2 regions of the Streptomyces sp. NBC_00448 genome follow, and region 1 is predicted to be linked to the other one. Evidence: riboswitches for the same ligand, from Rfam matches in the RefSeq annotation. Region 1 holds a riboswitch; the other holds the start of a gene.

The links. Region 1 has a riboswitch for S-adenosylmethionine ahead of OG370_RS11030 (aminotransferase class V-fold PLP-dependent enzyme). Riboswitches for the same ligand answer to the same signal wherever they lie in the genome.
Region 2: another riboswitch for S-adenosylmethionine. It lies ahead of OG370_RS08060 (putative leader peptide); the one in region 1 lies ahead of OG370_RS11030 (aminotransferase class V-fold PLP-dependent enzyme).

What each region holds. Positions count from the first base shown of each region.
Region 1 covers NZ_CP107913.1:2,594,899-2,602,121, reverse strand. The annotation lists gene ctaE (aa3-type cytochrome oxidase subunit III) at 1-104, shown strand, start outside; gene qcrC (cytochrome bc1 complex diheme cytochrome c subunit) at 213-1,022, shown strand; gene qcrA (cytochrome bc1 complex Rieske iron-sulfur subunit) at 1,019-2,083, shown strand; gene qcrB (cytochrome bc1 complex cytochrome b subunit) at 2,080-3,717, shown strand; gene trpD (anthranilate phosphoribosyltransferase) at 3,879-4,946, shown strand; SAM riboswitch class IV at 5,107-5,224, shown strand; gene OG370_RS11030 (aminotransferase class V-fold PLP-dependent enzyme) at 5,497-6,816, shown strand; gene OG370_RS11025 (Lrp/AsnC family transcriptional regulator) at 6,985-7,223, opposite strand, start outside.
Region 2 covers NZ_CP107913.1:1,906,796-1,914,018, reverse strand. The annotation lists gene OG370_RS08065 (amino acid ABC transporter permease) at 1-1,003, opposite strand, end outside; SAM riboswitch class IV at 1,780-1,895, shown strand; gene OG370_RS08060 (putative leader peptide) at 1,934-2,089, shown strand; gene OG370_RS08055 (LLM class flavin-dependent oxidoreductase) at 2,417-3,622, shown strand; gene OG370_RS08050 (NtaA/DmoA family FMN-dependent monooxygenase) at 3,661-5,046, shown strand; gene OG370_RS08045 (LLM class flavin-dependent oxidoreductase) at 5,043-6,218, shown strand; gene OG370_RS08040 (LLM class flavin-dependent oxidoreductase) at 6,233-7,223, shown strand, end outside.

The sequences.
Region 1 (7,223 bases):
TCACCCATCAGCAGGCGACCGCGGCCATCGTCGTGTCCTACTACTGGCACTTCGTCGATGTCGTCTGGATCGGCCTGTTCGCCACGATCTACCTGATCAAGTAGCCGGTACCGCGCGGTCGGCGCAGCGTCGCACTCCGGACGGAGGACGACGGCCCGCCGACGGCACAGCCAGAAGCATCGACACAAGAGATCCTGACACCGGGGTAATCCGTGAAAAAGCTCTCCGCACGACGGCGCCATCCGCTGGCGGCGCTTGTCGTCCTACTCTTCGCGCTCGCGGCCACCGGGGGGCTGTACGCCGCGCTCGCGCCGGCGCCCAAGGCGCAGGCTGACACCTCGCAGTCCTCCCTCGCCATCGAGGAGGGCAAGAAGCTCTACCAGGTCGGCTGCGCCAGCTGCCACGGCATGTCGGGGCAGGGCAGTTCAAACGGCCCGAGCCTGGTGGGCGTCGGCTCGGCCGCGGTGGACTTCCAGGTCGGCACCGGCCGCATGCCGGCCAAGCAGCCCGGCCCGCAGGTCGAGGCGAAGAAGAACACCTACAGCCAGGGCGAGATCGACCAGCTCGCCGCGTACATCGCCTCTCTGGGCCCCGGCCCGGCGACCCCGACGAAGGACCAGTACAGCCCGGCCTCCGCCGATGTCGCCAAGGGCGGCGAGCTGTTCCGGACCAACTGCACGCAGTGCCACAACTTCGTGGGCAAGGGCGGTGCGCTGACGCACGGCAAGTTCGCGCCGAGTCTCAAGGGCGTCTCGTCGAAGCACATCTACGAGGCGATGCAGACCGGCCCGCAGAACATGCCGTCCTTCCCGGACAGCACGATGCCCTCCGACGCGAAGGCGAACATCATCGCGTACCTGAAGGCCGTGGACAGCGCGCAGAGCCCGAACCCCGGCGGCTTCACGCTCGGTTCTCTCGGCCCGGTGTCCGAGGGTCTGTTCGCCTGGGTCTTCGGCCTCGGCACGCTGATCGGTCTCACGACCTGGCTCGCTGCACGGACGACTAAGGCCAAGAAATCATGAGCGACGAGACTGGATCGCACAACGACGTGCCAGAGAACCTGCCGAGCGAGCGGGGCGGGCACCACGGCGACGAGGTCGCCAAGCCCGACCCGTTCGCCGACCCCGGGCTGCCGCCCCACGAGCACCGGCGCCAGGACATCGACGAGAAGGCGGCCAGGCACTCCGAGCGAGTGGTGGCCGGCCTGTTCACGCTGTCGATGCTCGGCACCATCGCGTTCATCGCGTGCTTCGTCATCTTCCCGGTCGACAAGATCGTCTACATCTTCCCGTTCGGGCATGTCAGTGCGCTGAACTTCTCGCTCGGCCTCACCTTGGCCGTGGCGCTGTTCGGCATCGGCGCGGGCGCCGTGCACTGGGCCCGGACGCTGATGTCGGACGAGGAGGTCGCCGACGAGCGGCACCGTATCGACGCCGACGACGAGCTGCGGGAGAACGTCCGCCAGCAGTGGATCACCGGCGCGAAGGAGAGCGGCTTCGGCCGCCGCAAGCTGATCCGCAACACCATGATGGGCGCGCTCACCATGGTGCCGCTGGCCGGCCTGGTGATCCTGCGCGACCTCGGCCCGCTGCCGGAGAAGAAGCTGGACCACACCATCTGGGCCAAGGGCAAGCAGCTGATCAACACCAACACGAACCAGCCGCTGCGTCCCGAGGACGTCGTCGTCGGCTCCCTGACCTTCGCCCAGCCGGACGGACTCGAAGAGAGCCAGGACGACTTCCAGGAGCAGATCGCCAAGGCGGCCCTGATGATCATCCGGCTCAAGCCGGACGACATCAAGGACAAGCGCGAGCGCGACTGGAGCCACCAGGGCATCGTCGCCTTCTCCAAGATCTGCACCCACGTCGGCTGCCCGATCAGCCTGTACGAGCAGCAGACGCACCACGTGCTCTGCCCGTGCCACCAGTCGACGTTCGACCTCTCCGACGGCGCGCGGGTGCTCTTCGGTCCCGCGGGTCACCCGCTGCCGCAGCTCCGGATCAGCGTCAACAGTGAGGGCAACCTCATCGCCCTCGGCGACTTCGAGGAGCCCGTCGGCCCGGCATTCTGGGAGCGCTCATGAGCACCACGACCGATGCACCGACCCGGCGTGGCCGCCCGACGAACCCCGGTGAGCGGGTCGCGGAGTGGACCGACGGCCGGCTCGGACTCTACAAGCTGGCCAAGTCCAACCTGCGCAAGATCTTCCCGGACCACTGGTCCTTCATGCTCGGTGAGGTCTGCCTCTACAGCTTCGTGATCCTCATCCTCACGGGTGTGTATCTGACGCTGTTCTTCCACCCGAGCATGAACGAGGTCGTCTACAACGGCCCGTACGCGCCGCTCGACGGCCAGCGGATGTCCGAGGCGTTCGCCTCCACGGTGCACATCAGCTTCGAGGTCCGCGGCGGCCTGCTGGTCCGGCAGATCCACCACTGGGCCGCGCTGATCTTCATCGCCGCGATGATCGTGCACATGATGCGCGTCTTCTTCACCGGCGCGTTCCGCAAGCCGCGCGAGCTGAACTGGCTCTTCGGCTGGACCCTGCTCTTCCTGGGCATGTTCACCGGCTTCACCGGCTACTCGCTCCCGGACGACCTGCTGTCCGGCACCGGCGTGCGGTTCATGGAAGGCGCGGTGCTCTCCACGCCGATCGTCGGCACCTACCTGTCGATGTTCCTGTTCGGCGGGGAGTTCCCCGGGCACGACTTCGTCAGCCGGTTCTACTCGGTGCACATCCTGCTGCTGCCGGGTCTGATGGCCGGTCTGCTGGTGGCCCACCTGATCCTGGTGTTCTTCCACAAGCACACCCAGTTCCCGGGTGCCGGCAAGACCGAGAAGAACGTGGTCGGCTCGCCACTGCTGCCGATCTACACCGCGAAGGCGGGCGGCTTCTTCTTCCTGGTCTTCGGTGTGATCGCCGCGATCGCCGCGATCGCCACCATCAACCCGATCTGGTCGATCGGCCCCTACCGGCCGGACCAGGTGTCCACCGGGGCCCAGCCAGACTGGTACATGGGCTTCTCCGAGGGCCTGATCCGTGTGATGCCCGGCTGGGAGATCAGGGCCTGGGGCCACACCCTGGTGCTCGGCGTCTTCATCCCGCTGATGGTCTTCCCGCTGGTGATGATGGCCATCGCGGTGTACCCGTTCATCGAGTCCTGGGTCACCGGGGACAAGAGCGAGCACCACCTGCTGGACCGTCCGCGCAACCGTCCGGTGCGCACCGGGTTCGGCGTCGCCTGGCTGACGCTGTACTTCGTGCTGCTGATCGGTGGCGGCAACGACCTGTTCGCCACGCACTTCCATCTGTCGATCAACGCGATCACCTGGTTCGTGCGGGTCGCCTTCTTCCTGGCACCACCGGCCGCGTTCTGGGTCACGAAGCGGATCTGCCTCGGGCTCCAGCGCCGCGACCGCGACAAGGTGCTGCACGGGCGGGAGAGCGGCATCATCAAGCGGCTGCCGCACGGCGAGTTCATCGAGGTGCACGAGCCGCTGTCGCAGCAGCAGTTGCACGTGCTCACCGCGCACGTCCAGCCGCAGCCGCTGGACCTCGGGCCCGAGACCGACGAGAACGGTGTCGCGCGCAAGGTCAGCCCCGTCGCGAAGGTGCAGGCGAGGCTCTCCCAGGGGTTCTACGGCGAGCACAGCCAGATCCCGAAGCCGACGGTCGAGGAGTACGAAGAGATCACCAGCGGCCACGGCCACCACTGAGCCGTCGACACGCTGCCAAGGCCGCCCGGGTACGCCCGGGCGGCCTTGTCGTTCCCGGGCGTACCCCGGGTGCACGGGAGGACCCCCACGCGCCCCTGCGGAGCACACCCCACCGATAGGGTGCGGTCAGACGTGTTGCCGTATTCCAGGAGCGTGAAGCCATGAGCGTTGTGCACCCCGCCGGAGGCGAACCCGGGGCCGCGCGCTCGTGGCCGGACATCCTCGGCGCCCTGATCCGCAGGGACGACCTCAGCTCCGCGGAGACCGCGTGGGCGATGGACTCGATCATGAGCGGCGAGGCCACCGACGCCCAGATCGCCGGCTTCGCGGTGGCGCTGCGCAGCAAGGGCGAGACGGTTGCGGAGATCGCCGGACTGGTCGAGGCGATGTACGCGCACGCGACGACCATCGAGGTGCCGGGCCCGACCGTGGACGTGGTCGGCACCGGCGGCGACCGGTCGAACTCCGTGAACATCTCCACGATGTCGGCGATCGTGGTGGCCGGCACCGGCGCCCGGGTGGTCAAGCACGGCAGCAGGTCGGCGTCGTCGAGGAGCGGCGCGTCCGACGTGCTCGCGGCGCTGGGCGTCAACCTCGACCTGTCGCCGCAGCGGGTCGCCGAGGTCGCGCAGGAAGTCGGCATCACCTTCTGCTTCGCCGTCAGGTTCCACCCGGCGCTGCGTCATGTGGCCACCGCCCGGAGCGAGTTGGGTGTGGCGACACCGTTCAACTTCCTCGGCCCGCTGACCAACCCGGCCCGGGTGAAGGCGCAGGCGACCGGGGTCGCGGACCTGCGGATGGCGCCGATCCTCGCCGGGGTGCTCGCCGAACGCGGCTCGTCCGCACTGGTGTTCCGCGGTGACGACGGCCTGGACGAGCTGACCACCACCGCGACCTCGCAGGTGTGGGTGGTCGGGGACGGCAAGGTCGAGCACGCCGGCTTCGACCCGCGGGACGTCGGCCTGGAACTGGTGCCGGTGGAGGCGCTGCGCGGTGGCGAGGCGTCGTACAACGCGGACGTGGCCCGGCGGCTGCTCGCCGGTGAGCGCGGGCCGGTGCGGGACGCGGTGCTGCTCAACTCGGCTGCCGCACTGACCGCGTTGACGCCGGCGAGCGGCGGCACGCTGGAGGAGCGCATCATCAAGGGCCTGGAGCGGGCCGCGGAGTCGATCGACTCGGGTGCGGCCGAGGCCGTGCTGGAGCGGTGGGTGGCGGCCACCCGCGGGTAGCGGCGTGGCGCGCGGACACCGGAACGTACGCGGGCGCGTACCGCCGGTGGGCGCGGAACGGGCATATCGGTACACAGCGTGCGGGCGCGGGCGTGAGGCGCCGTCCACTGAGCGGACGGCATCTTGCGCCCGCGTCGCTGTATGGCACAATCTTGTTCCAGGTCACGAGTGACAGCGCAAAGGCCCCGGCTCGCTGTCCGGCAACCCTCCGTCCGAGGCGGGGTGCCCCGGGTGATGACCAGGCTGTGATGCAGCGAGGCTCACAGCAAGCCGGACTGGGGAGTTCTTTCATGAGCAAGCGAATGCGTTAGGGCCAGTCGGCCCCGGTTCTGCAACCAGCAATTCCGCCCGATCACCATGCTCCGCGCCGCCCGCGCAGTCGCTTTCGGCTGCACGCTTCGTGGTGCTTTCGCCTGCCTTCCGCCGGGAGTTCGCCTTGACCGTCACCACCAGCACCACTGGTCCCACCAGCACTACCGGCGTCAGCGCCGCCGCCCGCCCCGCCGCCGGCACCGCCGCCACCGACTGCCCCGCCTGTACGACCACCCCGCTGCCCGTGCTCGGCCGTGACGTGCGGGTGCCGCTCGTCACCGGCGGGGAAGTGGGGTACGCCGCCCTCGACTACGCCGCCAGCGCCCCCGCCCTCCAGCGGGTGTGGGACGACGTCGCCGCCTACGCGCCCTACTACGGCAGCGTGCACCGCGGCGCCGGCTACCTGTCGCAGCTGTCCACCGACCTGTTCGAGCAGAGCCGCGAGACCGTCGCGGAGTTCCTCGGCTGCCGGCCGGACGACGAGCTGATCTTCACCCGCTCCACCACCGACTCGCTCAACCTGCTGGCCTCGGCGCTCCCGGCCGGCACCCGCATCTTCGTCTTCGACACCGAGCACCACGCCGCGCTGCTGCCCTGGCAGCGTGCCGACGGCGCGCGGGTGGAGTACCTGCCCGCGCCGCGCACCCCCGAGCAGGCCGTCGCCTCCCTCGACGTGGCGCTGCACGGCGCCCCCAAGGGCCCGAAGCTGGTCTGCGTGACCGGCGCGTCCAACGTCACCGGCGAGATCTGGCCGGTACGGGAACTGGCCGCCGCCGCGCACCGGCACGGTGCGCGGATCGTGCTCGACGCCGCCCAACTCGCCCCGCACCACCCGGTGGACATCACCGCGCTGGACGTCGACTGGGTCGCCTTCTCCGGGCACAAGCTCTACGCGCCCTTCGGCGCCGGGGTGCTCGCCGGCCGGGCCGACTGGCTGCGGGCCGCCGAGCCGTACCTCGCGGGCGGCGGCGCCACCCGCAAGGTCGCGCGCTCCGGCGAAGGGCTGTCCGTCGAATGGCACTCCGGCACCGCCCGCCACGAGGCCGGGTCGCCGAACGTGATCGGCGCGTACGCCATCGCGTCCGCGTGCAAGGCGCTCACCGAGGCCGGCTTCGACTCCCTTGTCACCCGTGAGCGTGAACTCCTCGCCCGGCTGCGGGACGGGCTCGCCGAGCTTCCCGAGGTCCGCGTGCTCTCCCTGTTCGGGTCCGGCTCCGCCCGGGTCGGCGTGCTCTCCTTCGTCGTCCGCGGCTGGAACTCCTCGCACTTCGCGGCCGCGCTCTCGGCGGAGTACGGGATCGGGGTGCGGGACGGGCTGTTCTGCGCGCACCCGCTGGTGCGGACCCTGCTCGACACGGAGCCGGACGAGCCGGGGGAGTGCGGGGCGCCCGACGCGGCGCCCGGCGAGCGCTCCCTCAACGCCGTGCGGGTCAGCTTCGGGGCGGGTACGCCGGAGGAGCACATCGAGCGTTTCCTCGGGGCCGTGCGGACCCTCGTCCGCGACGGTGCGGCGTGGCGCTACCGCACCGAGGCCGGGCGGTGCGTGCCCGTACGGTAACGGGACCGCCCGCTTCCCCGTCACCGTGAGTTCCCCCAGCGCCCCTGGGTGTGTGCGGCTCCTCCCGCGGAAGGAGGGTGCCCCCACGGGGGCGCGGGGAACTGCGCGACCAGCCCGGGCGGACCGGATGGTCCGGAGCGGACCGTCGGGGGCAGGGCCTGCGGTTCCTCAGGAGTCCAGCCCGATGGAGAACGCGGCCTCCAGATCGTGCTGGGAATACGTGCGGAACGCGACGTGGGTGTCGGTCACTTCCACCCCCGGGATCTTGGAGATCTGCCCGGGGATGATGTCCGCGAGGTCATCGTGGCGAGCCACTCGTACGAGTGCGACCAGGTCGTACGTCCCGGTCACGGAGTACACCTCGCTGACGTGGTCCAACGCGGCGATCGACTCGGCGATCTCGGGGA
Region 2 (7,223 bases), 690 kb from region 1:
GCGGGATGTTGGCGCGGGCCACCTGCCAGAACCCGCGCGGCGGCCTGCCGCCGGACCGGTTGTTGCCGCGGGCGTAGTGGCGCTCGACGTAGAACTGCCCGATCGACAGCAGCGTGGTCAGGATGATGTACCAGATGGTGGCGACCAGCAGCAGCGGCATGATCAGGAAGTTCTGGTTGTAGATCAACTGGCTGGAGTAGAGCAGGTCCTGTACGGCGATGACGCTGACGATCGAGGTCGCCTTGAGCATGCCGATCAGCAGGTTGCCGGAGGCCGGGATGATCGCCGGCATGGCCTGCGGCAGCACGATCCGGCGGAAGATCCGTCCCTCGCCCAGCCCCAACGCCCGTGCGGCCTCGCGCTGTCCGGGGTCGACCGACAGGATGCCGCCCCTGACGATCTCCGCGGAGAGCGCGGCCACGTCGAGGGTGAGCCCGACGTACGCGGCCAGGATGCCGCTGAACAGGTGCGCGGTCCTCACGTCCGCGAACTCCGGTCCGAACGGCACCCCCACCGACAACCGCGGGTAGAGCGAGGCCAGTTCGTACCAGAAGAGCAGTTGCACCAGCGGCGGGACCGAGCGCACCAGCCAGACGTAGCCGAAACTCAGGGTGCGCAGCACCGGGTTGCGCGACAGCCGCATCGCGGCGACGCCGACGCCGAGCAGGTAGCCGCTGGCCATCACCGCGCCGGTGAGCCACAAGGTGAGTTCGAGCCCGTGCAGGATCGAGCCGCTCAGGAAGTAGTGGCCGACCACGTGCCATTGGAAGCGGGGGTTGGTCACCAGGGTGTGGACGAGCATCGCGAACAGTACGAGCAGCACGGCCGCGGAGATCCACTGCCCCGGGCGGCGCAGCGGCACCAGCCGCGCGGCGAGCAACTCCCGGTCGGCCGGGCGGGTGTCCAGGTGCCGGGGCCGGGGCGCCCGAGCCGTGCCGTCGGTTACGGGCGGGGGATGGTCGGGCGCGGCCGTGGCCGGACCTGAGGTGTCGTGCTGGGGCATGTCGGTGTTCCCGTCTCGTCGGGGACCGCGGCGACGGCGCGTGCGGACGCGACGGCCCCACGCGGGGGCCGGTCTGCCGCAGCGGGCCACCGGGAGGGAGGGGAGGAAGCCGGGTGAAGTCGAGGGAGGTCGGGGAGAGTCGGGGAAGGTGCCGCCGCGAAGGAAGAAGGCGTACGCGGTCCGGCCGCGCGTCGATCACGGAGGCCACGTCATCCGCGGTGCATTGGAAGGGAGTTCGGGGTGGGGCAGGGCCGTGCGTCGGCCGGGCCGACCCGGATACGGGGGAGGGGCGCCGTACGCGGACGGACGGCGGTTCCGCGGGTCCACGCTCAGGCGGGCGGCGTTGCCTCGCCCGAGCGATCAGCGGATGTCAGCCGGCAGCGTTCAACCAGCGTTCGGACAGCGGTTTTCCGAGTGCCGGCAGCGGTCAGCGGACCGCGGGCGTTCCCGGACACAGCGCGCTGCAGACCCGGAGCAGATCGACGTGCCGCCGGACCACCCGGGTCTGGGCGAAGCCACGGGGGCAGAGTGCGAGGTCGCGTCGATGTGTGTCCATGCCCGTCCCCTCGCTCTCGCGGTGCGGCCGGCGTCGGGTGTCCCGGCCGGTCGTGTCGGTCGCATCGGGCCTGTTGACAGCACCCGTGTCCACAGCACGTTAACCGCAGGGCGGCGGTCAGACAATCCCCCTCGGTGCCGCACGCCGTCCGGAGCGACGGACGTCACTCCCGCCGGGAGGGGATTGTGTTCGACCGCGCGACGGAGTTACCGTGCTTGCAGGTCATGAGCGTCAGCAACCAAGGCCCTGGCCGGCTGACCGGCAACCCTCCTGTCGCGGTGGGGTGCTCCAGGTGACGACCCGGCGGAGCCGAAGACGGCTCGGCAAGCGCGAGCTCGAACAGGCGTGAGCCGATCGAGGTGGGAGGTGGCGAAGTGCGCGGCAGCAGCGAGCAGTTGATGTCCGGCAACGCCCCCGTCACCGCCTCCGGCATCGTCACGTACTCACGGCGCCACATCGACCTGCAACGTGTCGCCGGCGCCCTGTGTCCGGGCGCGTCGACGGTCCGGCCGCCGCGTCAGGCCGGCTGACCCTTCCGCACCCCGCGCTCCGCGCACCCCTCCCTTCCGCCGACCCACCCGGGGACCCCGTTCCCGGCGCGGGCCCCGTCCGGTACCCGTTCGGCCTGCCCTCGTCGTACGCGGCACACGGCACGACGCGCATGCCGTGCAGGCCGTACCCCGCACTCCGTACGCCCCGCACGGTCCCGTCGGCCCCGCGCATCACGTACTCCGTCCAGTGCCGTACGGCGTACACCCCCGTCGTACGCCCACGCCGTACGCCCCGCCCACCTCACGCCCCGACCTCCACGTCCCGGCCACGCGCCCGCGGCCGTCCGAGCAGGAAGCGGTACGTCCATGTCCCGATCCACCACCCCCCTCCACCTGGCCGTCGCCCTCGACGGCGCCGGCTGGCACCCCGCGGCCTGGCGGGAGCCCGAGGCCCGGCCCGCCGACCTGTTCACCGCGTCGTACTGGGCCGAGCTGGCCGCCGAGGCCGAACGCGGCCTGCTGGACCTGGTCACCATCGAGGACTCGCTCGGCCTGCAGTCCGCCCTGCCCACCGGCCCCGACGAGCGCACCGACCAGGTGCGCGGCCGGCTGGACGCCGTACTGACCGCGGCCCGGATCGCGCCGCTGACCCGGCACATCGGCCTGCTGCCGGTCGCGGTGGTCACCCACACCGAGCCGTTCCACCTGTCGAAGGCCGTCGCCACCCTCGACTACGTCAGCGGCGGCCGGGCCGGGGTGCAGGTGCGGGTCTCCGCCCGGGCGGACGAGGCCGCGCACTTCGGCCGGCGCAGCCTGCCGCGGCTGCCGGTCACCGAACTGGACTCGCCCGCCGGACGCGCGCTGCTGGCGGAACTGTTCGGCGAGGCCGCCGACTACGTCGAGGTGGTGCGCCGGCTGTGGGACAGCTGGGAGGACGACGCGGAGATCCGCGACGTGGCCACCGGCCGCTTCATCGACCGCGACAAGCTGCACTACATCGACTTCGAGGGCCCGCACTTCAGCGTCAAGGGCCCCTCCATCACGCCGCGCCCGCCGCAGGGCCAGCCGGTGGTGGCCGCGCTCGCGCACCGCACCGAGCCGTTCCGGCTGGTCGCCGGATCGGCCGACCTCGGCTTCACCACCCCGCACGACACCGGCCAGGCGACGGCGATCGTCACCGAGATCCGCGAGGCGCAGGAGCAGGCCGGCCGGGCCGGCGAGACCGTACACGTCTTCGCGGACCTGGTGGCGCTGCTCGACGAGGAACCCGGCCGCGCCGCCGAGCGCCGGGCCCGGCTGGACGCCCGGCTGGACGCGCCGTACGCCGGCGACGCCCTGGTCTTCGCCGGCACCTCCGCCGAACTCGCCGACCTGCTGGAGGAGTTCGCCCGGTCCGGGCTGACCGGGTTCCGGCTGCGGCCGGCCACCCTGCCGTACGACCTGGCGCGGATCAGCCGCGATCTGGTGCCCGAACTCCAGCGCCGCCGGGCCTTCCGCGAGGCGTACCAGGCCGACACCCTGCGCGGCCTGCTCGGACTGCCGCGCCCGGCCAACCGCTACGCCCCCGCCTGAGCCCCACCCCGCGCGAAGCCCCAGGAGGCAGACCCCGCATGAGCAGCACGCCCAAGCAGATCCATCTCGCCGCACACTTCCCCGGCGTCAACAACACCACCGTGTGGAGCGATCCGGCGGCCGGCAGCCAGATCGACTTCAGCTCCTTCGTCCATCTGGCGCAGACCGCGGAACGCGCCAAGTTCGACTTCCTGTTCCTGGCCGAGGGGCTGCGGCTGCGCGAGCAGGGCGGCCGCATCCACGACCTGGACGTGGTCGGCCGGCCGGACACGTTCACCGTGCTCGCGGCGCTCGCCGGTGTCACCGACCGGCTGGGGCTGGCCGGCACCATCAACTCCACCTTCAACGAACCGTATGAGGTGGCACGGCAGTTCGCCTCGCTCGACCACCTGTCCGCAGGCCGCGCCGCCTGGAACGTGGTCACCTCGTGGGACGAGTTCACCGGGCAGAACTTCCGCCGCGGCGGCTACCTGGCCCGCGAGGACCGCTACGAGCGCGCCCGCCAGTTCCTCGCCGCGGTAAGGGAGTTGCTGGACTCCTGGCAGGGCGACGAGATCGTCGCGGATCGGGCGGACGGCACCTTCCTCCGCGCGCCCGGGCCCGGCCGGTTCGACCACCGCGTCGACCAGTTCGACATCGGCGGCCACTTCAACGTGCCGCGCAGCCCGCAGGGCCACCCGGTCGTCTTCCAGGCCGGCGACTCCGAGCAGGGACGGGAGTTCGCGGCCTCGGCCGCCGACGCCATCTTCACCCGGCACGGCACTCTGGAGGCCGGCAAGGCGTTCTACGCCGACGTCAAGGGCCGGCTGGCGAAGTACGGCCGGACGCCCGAGCAGCTGCTGATCCTGCCCGGCGTGACCTTCGTGCTCGGCGACACCGAGGCCGACGCCCGCGAGAGGGCCGACGTGATCCGGCACCAGCAGGTCAGCGGGGCCACGGCGATCACCTTCGTGGAACGCCTGTGGAACCGCGACCTGAGCGCGTACGACCCGGACGGGCCGCTGCCGGAGGTGGAGCCGCGCTACGACGACAGCGCGGAGCCGATCGTGCGCGGCCGGGCCGACGCCAACCGGGACGACCGCCGGGAGACCGTCGCCCGCTGGCGGGCCGTCGCCGAGGAGAAGAAGCTCTCGCTGCGCGAGCTGGTCATCGAGCTGACCGGGCGGCAGTCCTTCATCGGCACCCCGTCCCACGTCGCCCAGGAACTCGACGCGTTCGTGCAGGCCGACGCGAGCGACGGCTTCATCCTCGCCCCGCACCTGACCCCCGGCGGCATCGACGAGTTCGCCGACACCGTGGTGCCGCTGCTGCAGGAACGCGGCGTCTTCCGCACCGAGTACGAGGGTGAGACGCTCCGCGACCACCTGGGCCTGGCCCACCCGGGCCGGCCGGCCGCGGCCGGCCGGACGAAGGCGGCGTCGTGAAGTTCCTCGCCATCACCCTGATCGTGCACGCGCCCCACCCGGTCACCGGCGTGCGCACCTCCACCCGCGACCGGTTCCGCGAGGTCGTCGACAACGCCCTACTGGCCGAGGAGTTGGGCTTCGACGGGTTCGGCGTCGGGGAACGCCACGAGCGCCCGTTCATCTCCTCCTCGCCGCCGGTGGTGCTCAGCCACCTCGCCGCCCTCACCTCCCGCATCCGGCTGTTCACCGCGGTCACGACGCTCAGTCTGCTCGACCCGGTGCGGGCCTACGAGGACTACGCGACGCTCGACCATCTCTCCGACGGACGGCTGGAGTTGATCGTCGGCAAGGGCAACGGCTCCGCCCAGCGCGAGCTGTTCCATGTCACCACCGACGACCAGTGGGACCGCAACGCCGAGAGCTACGAACTCTTCCGCACCATCTGGCGGCAGGACCGCACCACCGCCAGCCCGCGGTTCCGGCCCGAACTGGACGACGCCGAGGTGTGGCCGCGCCCCCTCCAGCAGCCGATCCGGGTCTGGCACGGCAGCGCCACCAGCCGGGAGTCGGTCGACCTGGCCGCCCGCTACGGCGACCCGCTCTTCTCCGCCAACGTCACCAACCCCATCGAGCCCTACGCCGAACTGGTCCGCTACTACCGGGAGCGGTGGCAGCACTACGGCCATGATCCGGCGCTGGCCACCGTCGGCGCGGGCAGCGCCGGCTACTACGCGGCCCGCACCTCGCAACAGGCGATCGCCGCGTACCGCCCGGTCTTCGAGGGCCGGCTCGCCTTCCAGAAGCAGCTCGGCGTGGAACCGGTCTTCCCCACCCTGGAGGACTTCGTCGAACGCAGCTCGGCGCTGATCGGCAGCCCGCAGCAGATCATCGACAAGGTCCACCGCTACCACGAGCAGTTCGGCCACTCCGTGCTCCACCTGCACGCCGACGCCGACGGCCTGACCGACACCCAGCACCGCGACGCGCTCGCCCTCTTCCAGTCCGACATCGCCCCCACCCTGCGCCGGGACATCCCCGACCCGCCGTGGACCTGGGGCCCGGTCGGCGTCGAGGCCGCTGCCGGCACTCCGGAAGCCACCCCGGAATCCACTTCGCCAGGCGCTCGGGAAGCCACTTCGGCAGCCGGCGCCGCAACCGGTACCGCAGCCTCCTCCGCCGCCACCGCCTGACAAGGAGCACCACCGTGGCACACACCCCGCTCGCGGTCCTGGACCTCGTGCCGATCTCCTCCGGTTCCACCGCAGGCCAGGCGCTGCGCAACAGCATCGACCTGGCCCAGCACGCCGAGCGCCTCGGCTACACCCGCTACTGGTTCGCCGAGCACCACCTCAACCCCGGAGTCGCGGGCACCTCCCCGGCCGTCGTGCTCGCCCTGACCGCCGCCGCCACCAGCACCATCCGGCTCGGCGCCGGCGCGGTGCAGCTCGGCCACCGCACCGCCCTGTCCACGGTCGAGGAGTTCGGGCTGCTGGACGCCCTGCACCCGGGCCGGTTCGACCTGGGCCTGGGCCGCTCCGGCGGGAAGACCCCGCCGGCCGCCGCCCGGCAGCCGGCGCTGACCGCCACCACCCCGGTGGTCGACGGCCGCACCCCGAACGGCCTGCGGATACCCGCCCGGTTCTCCTTCGAGCGGCTGCTCACCTCGCCCCGCTTCGTGCTCCACCAGAAGCTGCTGGCCCAGCCGGGCGCCGAACCGCAGCCGTACGACGAGCAGATCGCCGACATCCTCGCGCTGCTGGCCGGCAGCTACATCGCGGACAACGGGGCCGCCGCGCACATCGTGCCCGGCGAGGGCGCCGACCTCCAGGTGTGGATACTCGGCAGCAGCGCCGGGGTCAGCGCCCAGACCGCGGGCGCCAACGGCCTCCGGTTCGCGGCGAACTACCACGTCAGCCCGGCCACCGTACTGGAGGCGGCGGAGGGTTACCGGGCGGCGTTCGTGCCGTCGGCGGAGCTGGACCGGCCCTACGTGAGCGTGTCCGCCGACGTCGTGGTGGCCGAGGACGAGGGCACCGCAAGGGAGTTGGCCACCGGCTACGGCCCCTGGGTGCACAGCATCCGCACCGGCGCGGGCGCCATCCGGTTCCCCACCCCCGACGAGGCCCGGGCCCGCGCTTGGAGCGAGGAGGACCGGGCACTGGTGGCGGACCGGGTCGAGACGCAGTTCGTCGGCA